Pelagicoccus sp. SDUM812003: one gene and its partner. The protein of the gene in region 2 interacts with the protein of the main gene of each other region in a pairwise test. Links are inferred from orthologs where the notes say so. Each region holds a gene or a part of one and is shown on either strand. Other genes may lie near its edges. The genes, in order: dnaN and dnaE.

Region 1 (3,146 bases), on a different replicon or contig from region 2:
TTTTCGAGCACGCGCTGCTGATTGTTCAGGTCGTCGATCGGATCGTCGTCGAAGGCCTGCAGCTTTCTGTTTTTCAATCGCTTCCTATGCTGCTTGTAGAGGGACACGATGCTGCGGCACCAAGGCTTGCGCAGCACGTACCAGCTCGACGGATAGAAGCCTCCGTAGGGCATGTAGAGATTGTCGGTCACGATGCGTTCCCCTGACTCGGTTTCCGAGGCGAAGGAAAAGCAGTAGCCGATATCTCCATTGCTTTGCGGCACGAAGAGGATCTGAAAACGAATCGAATTGTCCTCGCTCTGGAAGATGCTGGAGCGAACCTGGATCCCGTGGCCTAGGTCTGCCAAAACCGCGGTGGATCGCGAGAAGCCTTTTCCTCTAAGCCAGTCCTTGACCTCGAACAGCTGCTTCTGAGCCGGCCATTCCTCTCCCGAGGTGTTTTCCTTGAAACGAGGAAAAAGAGCCAGTCCGCTCTGACTAAGGGCGCTGATGGCGAACCAGGTGTAAATGGTCTCCAGCAGCATCCAGCCGAGGAAGAAGGTCACGCTGAGCACCCAGAAGGGCCGCTCGAACCAGTTTCCCTCGAAAGCCAGGTAGGCTGCGCCCTGCGACACTGCCAGCCAGCGTGCCCAACGATTGAATACGGACACTTTCAGGGATGTGCTACGGTTGTTCATAATCCCGAGAAAGAGGGAGAGTCCGATGCAGATATAGACAAAATACTCCACGTAGGGAGAAAGGGCGCTTTGCGGAATATCCATTTTAGAAAACTTGGCTGAGCACAAAATGCGGGTTCATCGCGTCCTCAATCCTAAAGAGGACGAAGCTCTGAAAACTACGCTGAGATTGGGTTACGATCCAGCACGAAGCGTTGATTTCATCAAACAAGGCGCCGCTGCGCAAAAAGACCCGCCTCACAAGAAGCGGGTCTTGGAAAATCGGGGTCCGCTCGGGTCGACCTCGCTCAGGTCAACCGAACCGGCATGATCACGCAGAGGAAGCTCTCCAAGGTCTTGAAAACGCCAGGGCTGACCTCGTCCTTCAACTCGAAGAAGATCTCGTCCTTGGCCAAGGCCTTCAGCGGATCCATCAGGAATTGAGGATTGAAGGCGACCTGCAGGTCCGGACCGCTGTAGTCGATCGCCAGCGACTCGTGAGACTCGCCGAAATCGGGGCTGGACGCGGAAAGCTCCATCAAGTTGTTGCTGATCTGGATCTTAACCTGGTTCGACTTATCGGTGGTCACCAGGGCGGCGCGATGAATGGACTGCAGGAAGAGCTCACGCTCGACCTTGATGCGCTGATGCGTCTCCTTGGGGATAACCTGTTGATAATTCGGATAATTGCCCTCGACCACTTTGGAAACCAGATGGATGTCGCCCACGAAACCGTCGGAATCGTCCTTGGTATGAATCTGGAAGGCCACTCGACGATCGTTGAAAGCGATCTTCAAGGTCTCGCCCTTGTCGAGCAGGCGAACCAGCTCGGAAACGGTCTTGGCAGGAAGGATCAGACTGCCGGACATGCCTTCGCCCACTTCCATCTCGTGGTCGATCTTCGCCAAGCGGCGACCATCGGTAGCCACCAGGCTCAGCTTCCCGGAAGCGCCTTCTTCCGGTTCGAGAAAATTGAAGAACACCCCGTTGAGCATGTAGCGTGTCTCGTCGGTCGACTGGGCGTAGGACACGCTCTTGATCATGCTGGCCAGGTTGCCCTGTTCGATGGTGAAGGAGCGATCGTCGCTGAACTCAGGCAAGGCCGGGAACTCGTCGCGGCTGATGCCCATGATCTTGAAGTTCGAACCACCGGATGCGATCTTGACCTGGTTGTTGGGCGAAGCCTCGACCTTCACGTCGCTATTGGGAAGCTCCTTCACGATGGTCGCCAGACGCTTCACCGGCAAGGTCACCGCGCCTTCCTCCTCCACCGTGGCCTTGATTCGAGCGCAGATTCCGAGGTCAAGGTTGGTCGTGGTGAGCGAGATCGTTTCGCCTTCCGCCTCGATGAGAACGTTACTGAGGATTGGCATCGTTGCCTTCGATCCAACGACGTTGAGAACTTGTTGGAGACCGTTGCTGAAATGATCGCGGTGGATTTTGAACTTCATTGGGGACGAGTTAGCGGAGTTTTGGAGTTTCTGACAATTCCAATGGATAGTAGTTAATTAATTTAAAAAGATAAGCCGTATTCTTATGCTCTGTGAATATCGGGGATAAGCGACGTAAAGAAATGGAATTCAAGCACTAAGAAGGATTCGAAAATGTGCAAGCCTGTGGGGTTTCTTTGCTGGCAAAAAAGCGCATGTTAAAAAAAAACGAATTTCACCAGCTTATTGCGCGGTTCTTCACGAGTTGTTGCCACTTATTGGAAGGCTTATTCCTCGGCGGGATCTGCTCCTTCGCCTTTCTTGCGCAGGCGCAACAGATGGCGAACGACGCCGTAGAAGAGGTAGCCGAGAAACATCAGCACCAAGGCGTATTCGCGGGAGAAGTAGATGATGGCGAAAAGCGCCAGCACCGCCACGAAGGTTCGAAAACGGATCTGAGTCTGCCAGCCGATGTTCTTGAAGCTGGGATAGCGGATCGAACTGATCATCAGGTAGGAGATGAAGAGCATCAGCACCGGCAGGGCGATAGCCCAACGCTGCTCCAGACCATGTTTAGTCATGACGAGGACCAGGGTAGCGATCATGCCAGCCGCGGCCGGCACCGGAAGCCCTAGGAAGTCTCCGCTGGATTTGTCCAGCTTTTCGGAATACACCGCGGGGTGGGTGATTACGTTGAAGCGCGCCAGGCGCACGCCAGCGCACAGGAGGTAGACGAATGCCAGGAAGAAGCCGACCTTGGTGGAGTAGTCCTCGTTGTGGGCGGGATTGAGCAGCAGGAAGAGCACCATCAGGGATGGCGCGATGCCGAAGGTGACGATGTCGGCGATGGAGTCGAACTCCTTGCCGAAGAGGGACTCTCGCCCGCCGAGCCGGGCCACCCGGCCGTCGAGCGAATCGCACAGCATGCCGCCGAGGATGAACAGTACGGCCTGCCGGTAGAGGGCGTTCGGATCGGAGGAATCGTCGCCAAGCATCACGTTGTAGCGCGCTTGGATGCAGTTTTTGATGGCGAGAAAGCCGAAAAAGAGATTTCCAGCGG
Region 2 (4,549 bases):
TCGGGGTCGAGCCGCGAATACCGGCGGCCGAGCAGGCCTCTTGCTCGGGCGAGGAGGCTGTGTTCGAATTCTACGTCGATCAGGAGGGAAACGTTCGCATGCCGACCTTGCTCGAAAAGGGAGAGGGCGTGTCTCCGCTGGTCACTTCCGCCGCGCAGTACGCGCTTGAGCAATGGAGATTCGAACCGCTTACCAAGGCAGGGCAGCCTGTAGTGACGAAGCTGAGACAGCGTTTTATCTTCAATCCAAGCTACGCTCAGTTCGGGCGATAGGGGCGAGTCGTTTCGTCTAACTCGCCTTGCTTGCCCAACGTCGCTCGCGCTGCTTCACTTTGACCGGTTCGGTTTGAACGATGCAGCCCACGACCGCCGGATTCTTGCGAAGCTTCACCCAGTCCTTCGTGTTCACTCGCCAGCCGAGGCTGTTTGCGGTTGGCGCGGAGGCGATGCAGGTGTCGCTGATGCGGAAGGCGAGATCGCTCGTGGTGTTGCCTCTGGAGCTGTCCAAGGTTTCTCGATACGCGTAGAGGAAACTGTCCGTGTCCTTGTCCGGATCGAGCACCCAGGTGACGTGCTTGATCTGACCCGGCATGTAGGCTTCCAGCGGGTGAATCTCGAGCACATTGAGGCGCACTTCGCCGTCGCGGCGAATGACGGTGCCTTTGATCAGCACCAGAGCGTCGTTGTCCAGGTTGTGGCCGTATTCCTCGAAGGCGTCCGCATAGCAATTGACTTGCAGTGAGGTCTTGCGCGTTCCCAGCGAGAAAAATGCCCATGGGCGGTTGTCGCGTCGCGAGAGCTTTTTGACCACGCCACCGGCGACGCCGCAGGCCTGGAATTCGACGCGGTCGCCAAGCTCGTCGACCTTGTCCAAGTCGAAATTGGTCAGGGCTTCGGCGATGCCTTTGTATTCATCAAGCGGATGCCCGGAAACGTAAAATCCGAGCAGCTCCTTCTCGTACTGCAGCATTTCGCCTTTCGGAAAGCGCTTTCGAGGATCCCACTGAGGAGCGGTGGGACGCGAGGCATCCCCCGAAGCTGACGATGGCTCTTCCGCCAGCATGTCGAAGAATGAGTTCTGCCCTGCTTCGCGATCGCGCTGCTGAGCGGCAGCGAAATTCATCGCCTCCTCCAATCGACTGAAGAGGCAGCCGCGCGGCTCGCCGGTGAAGTCGAAACCGCCAGTCTTGATCAGGCACTCTAGGACGCGGCGATTGACCGCTTTGGTATCGATGCGCTCCAGCAGATCGTCGAGTCCCTCGTAGGGCCCGTTTTGCTCGCGCTCCGCGATGATGGTTTTTGCGGCGGAGTCCCCCACGCCCTTGATCGCGGCGAGACCGAAGAGAATGGAGCCGGGGCTGTCGTCGTCGGCTTCCTCGACGGATGGCGTGAAGAATTCGTTAGACTGATTCACGTCCGGACTGAGTACGCGGATGCCCATGTTGTTGGCTTCGTCGATAAAGTGGGAAACCTTGTCCGCGTTGCCGAGCTCGGCGGAAAGCAGCGCCGCCATGAACTCCACCGGGTAGTTGGCTTTCAAATACGCCGTGCGATAGGAGAGCATGGCGTACGCGGCGGAGTGGGATTTGTTGAATCCGTACTGGGCGAACTTTTCCAGGATGGCGAAGATCTCCAATGCCTGCTTTTTCCCCATGCCATGCGTTTTTGCAGCGCCTTCCACGAAGACCTCCTTCTGGGCGTCCATGACGGATTTGATCTTCTTGCCCATGGCGCGACGCAGCATGTCCGCTCCCCCAAGCGTGTAGCCGGCGATGATGCGGGCGGACTCCATGACCTGCTCCTGATAGACCAGCACGCCGTAGGTTTCGGATACAAGCTCCTCGAGCAAGGGGTGCGGAATCTGGATCTTTTTCGGATCGCGCTTTCCTTCGATGAATTGCGGGATGAACTGCATCGGTCCCGGACGGTACAGGGCGATCAACGCGATGATCTCCTCGAAGACGGAGAGGCCGATCTGCTTGCAGAGGTTTTGCATGCCGCCGGATTCGAGCTGGAAGACGCCGACAGTGTTGCCGGCATTGAGCAGGGCGTAGGTGTTCGGGTCTTCGAGCGAGATTTTCTCGATATCGAAATCCGGCAGCTCCCGCGTCCGTCGGATGTTGTCCTGGGCGTCGGAGATGACGGTGAGGGTCTTCAAACCCAGGAAGTCCATCTTGAGCAAGCCCAGATCCTCGGACGGACCCTTTGGATATTGGGTGGTCAAGTCGCCTTCCTGGAGGGTGACTGGGACGAGGTTGTGAATCGGCTGGTCGCCAATGATGATGCCGCAGGCGTGCTTGCCGGTGTTGCGCACCATGCCCTCGATGACCTTTCCGTGCTCTATGATGGTTTTGGCCACTGGGTTGCGGCCGATTTCGCCGCGTAGATCCGCGGATTTCTCGACCGAGTCATCCAGCGAGATGTTGAGCTCGTCCGGGATCATCTTGGCGATCTTGTCCGCTTCCGCGAAAGGAAGATCGTTCACCCGAGCCAGGTCGCGCACGATCATCTTCGCCCCGAAGGTACCGAAAGTGATGATGTTGGCCACGGAGTCATGACCGTATTTTTCGCGTACGTAGTTTACCACTACATCGCGTCTGCGCATGCAGAAGTCGATATCGAAGTCGGGAGGCGAAACGCGCTCCAGGTTGAGCATTCGCTCGAAGAGCAAGCCGAAGCGCAACGGGTCGATATCGGTGATCTTCAACACGTAGGCGATGATGCAGCCAGCGCCGGAACCGCGACCTGGCCCGACGGGGATGCCCTTGCTGCGAGCGAAGTTGATGAAGTCCCAGACGATGAGAAAGTAGTCCACGAAGCCGGTGCCGGTGATGATGGCCAGCTGGAAATCCATCTGGTCGCAGACGAACTGGGCGAAATCCTCGCGCTCGTCCTCTTTTGGCGTGTAAGCGGTAGGATTGTCGTAGTCCACGCCGTAGCGTTCCTTGAGACCCTTTTTGCAAAGGTCGAGCAGGATGTATCCGTTTTTCTTATGCGCGGCGCGTTCTTCGGGCGTGAGCTTGCAGATCGTGTCGTCTCCGTTCTGCTTGTTCACCTTGGTTTTCTCACGCTCGTAGATATCGAGAATCCGGTCGAATGCGTCGTCGTCCTTCTTGTATCCAAGTTCTGGAGGACATTCGAAGATCGGGTAGTGGTTTTCTCCAAATGGAATTTCCAGGTCCACCATCTCGGCGACGTGCACGGTATTGTCGAGGGACTCCGGGACTTCCTTGAAGATTTCGTACATTTCCTGGCGGCTCTTGAGGTAGAACTCCTGGGAAGGGTACTTCATGCGGCTTTCGTCAGAGATGATCTTGCCGGTTTGGATGCAGAGCAAGGCGTCGTGCGGCTGAGCGTCCTCCTTGTAAACGTAGTGGGAATCGTTGGCGCAGATTACCTTCAGGCCGAACTCCTTCGCGAGATCGAGCTGTCCCGGGATGATGCGACGCTGAACCGGCATGCCGTGGTCCTGAATTTCGATGAAGTAGTTTTCCTTGCCGAAGATGTCCACGAAGGTGGCGGTGGCCTTGCGTGCGTTTTCGTAGTCGCCGTAGATGAGGTACTGGGAGGCGACTCCGTTGATGCAGCCGGAGAGCCCGATAAGTCCCTTTGAGTATTGAGCGAGGGTTTCCACATCGACGCGTGGCTTGTAGTAGACGCCTTCGGTGTGGGCTTTGGAGATGAGCTTCGATAGGTTCTGGTAGCCTTCGAAATCCTTGGCGATGACTCCCTTGTGGTGGATTTGGAACTTAGGGAAGTCTTCCTTTGGCGGCACGTAGTCCTCCGGAATGTCGCCGATGTCATCGGTGCGCTTTCGCTCCCGGCGGGGCCGCTCCGACATCTTGTGATCGTAAACGAGGTAGAGCTCGCAGCCGATGAGCGGCTTGATGCCGGCCTTCTTGCAGGAACGGTAGAAGTCGATGGCTCCGAAGAGGTTGCCGTGGTCGGTCATGGCCAGCGCCGGCATGCCCAGTTCCACGCAGCGCTGGGCGGCTCGAGAGGGCTTGGCGCATCCGTCGAGCAGCGAGTAGTGCGTGTGGTTGTGAAGGTGGACGAAGGGTCCTTCGGCGGGATTTGGCATGGCGGGAAAGCAAAGCCCGTTTGGCAGCTTTTTCAAAGGAAAGAAGCTAGCGATTATTCACAGGGTTGTTCCACGGTTATTAACGGGTTGTTCAGACCGCCCCGGTCTCGGGTCGGGTCGCCCTAATGCGCCATCGGGAATGACGAGCTCTGAGAAAGGGCGCAGTCGAAGCGCCCGGTTCCTTCGCTGTAGAAAGGGTAATCAAAAAACAAATAACATCTGAACGCCAAGCGATTGGCGAAGAAGGGAGAAGGAGGGAATATGAAAACGATAAGAGGGATCGCCATGGCCCTAGCGGCTTTGGCCGCGGTGGCAGCGAGCGAAGGAGGCCAAGTTTCTTCGGAACGGGGGGACGGGCCGAAGGCGAGGGAGAGGTTGGCTGAGAAGCAGTCAAGCGCCCACGTTGGAGGAAGCGAAAAGGCGCTGCGCTACAGGCAGGCTTCGGAGCGAACTGCCGTGAGCTATAGTC

What was found.
Region 1: the proteins of dnaE (region 2) and dnaN interact in binary tests that used the Escherichia coli proteins (3 or more experiments, as listed by UniProt). The link is inferred for Pelagicoccus sp. SDUM812003 from one-to-one orthologs.

What each region holds. Positions count from the first base shown.
Region 1 is NZ_JARXHY010000010.1:107,151-110,296, reverse strand. What follows is about bases 37-2,950. They hold dnaN (DNA polymerase III subunit beta), read right to left. Parts: upstream 2,108-2,950; coding sequence 965-2,107; downstream 37-964. Other genes in these bases: pssA (CDP-diacylglycerol--serine O-phosphatidyltransferase), read right to left, coding at 2,374-2,950; QEH54_RS14410 (hypothetical protein), read right to left, coding at 37-761. Also shown: more of QEH54_RS14410, read right to left, coding at 1-36; more of pssA, read right to left, coding at 2,951-3,146. UniProt on the Escherichia coli protein: Confers DNA tethering and processivity to DNA polymerases and other proteins. Acts as a clamp, forming a ring around DNA (a reaction catalyzed by the clamp-loading complex) which diffuses in an ATP-independent manner freely and bidirectionally along dsDNA.
Region 2 is NZ_JARXHY010000005.1:72,067-76,615, reverse strand. Bases 89-4,405 are described here. They hold dnaE (DNA polymerase III subunit alpha), read right to left. Parts: upstream 4,081-4,405; coding sequence 289-4,080; downstream 89-288. Other genes in these bases: QEH54_RS08775 (hypothetical protein), read left to right, coding at 4,342-4,405; QEH54_RS08785 (energy transducer TonB), read left to right, coding at 89-272. In the rest of the region: more of QEH54_RS08785, read left to right, coding at 1-88; more of QEH54_RS08775, read left to right, coding at 4,406-4,549. UniProt on the Escherichia coli protein: DNA polymerase III is a complex, multichain enzyme responsible for most of the replicative synthesis in bacteria. This DNA polymerase also exhibits 3' to 5' exonuclease activity. The alpha chain is the DNA polymerase catalytic subunit.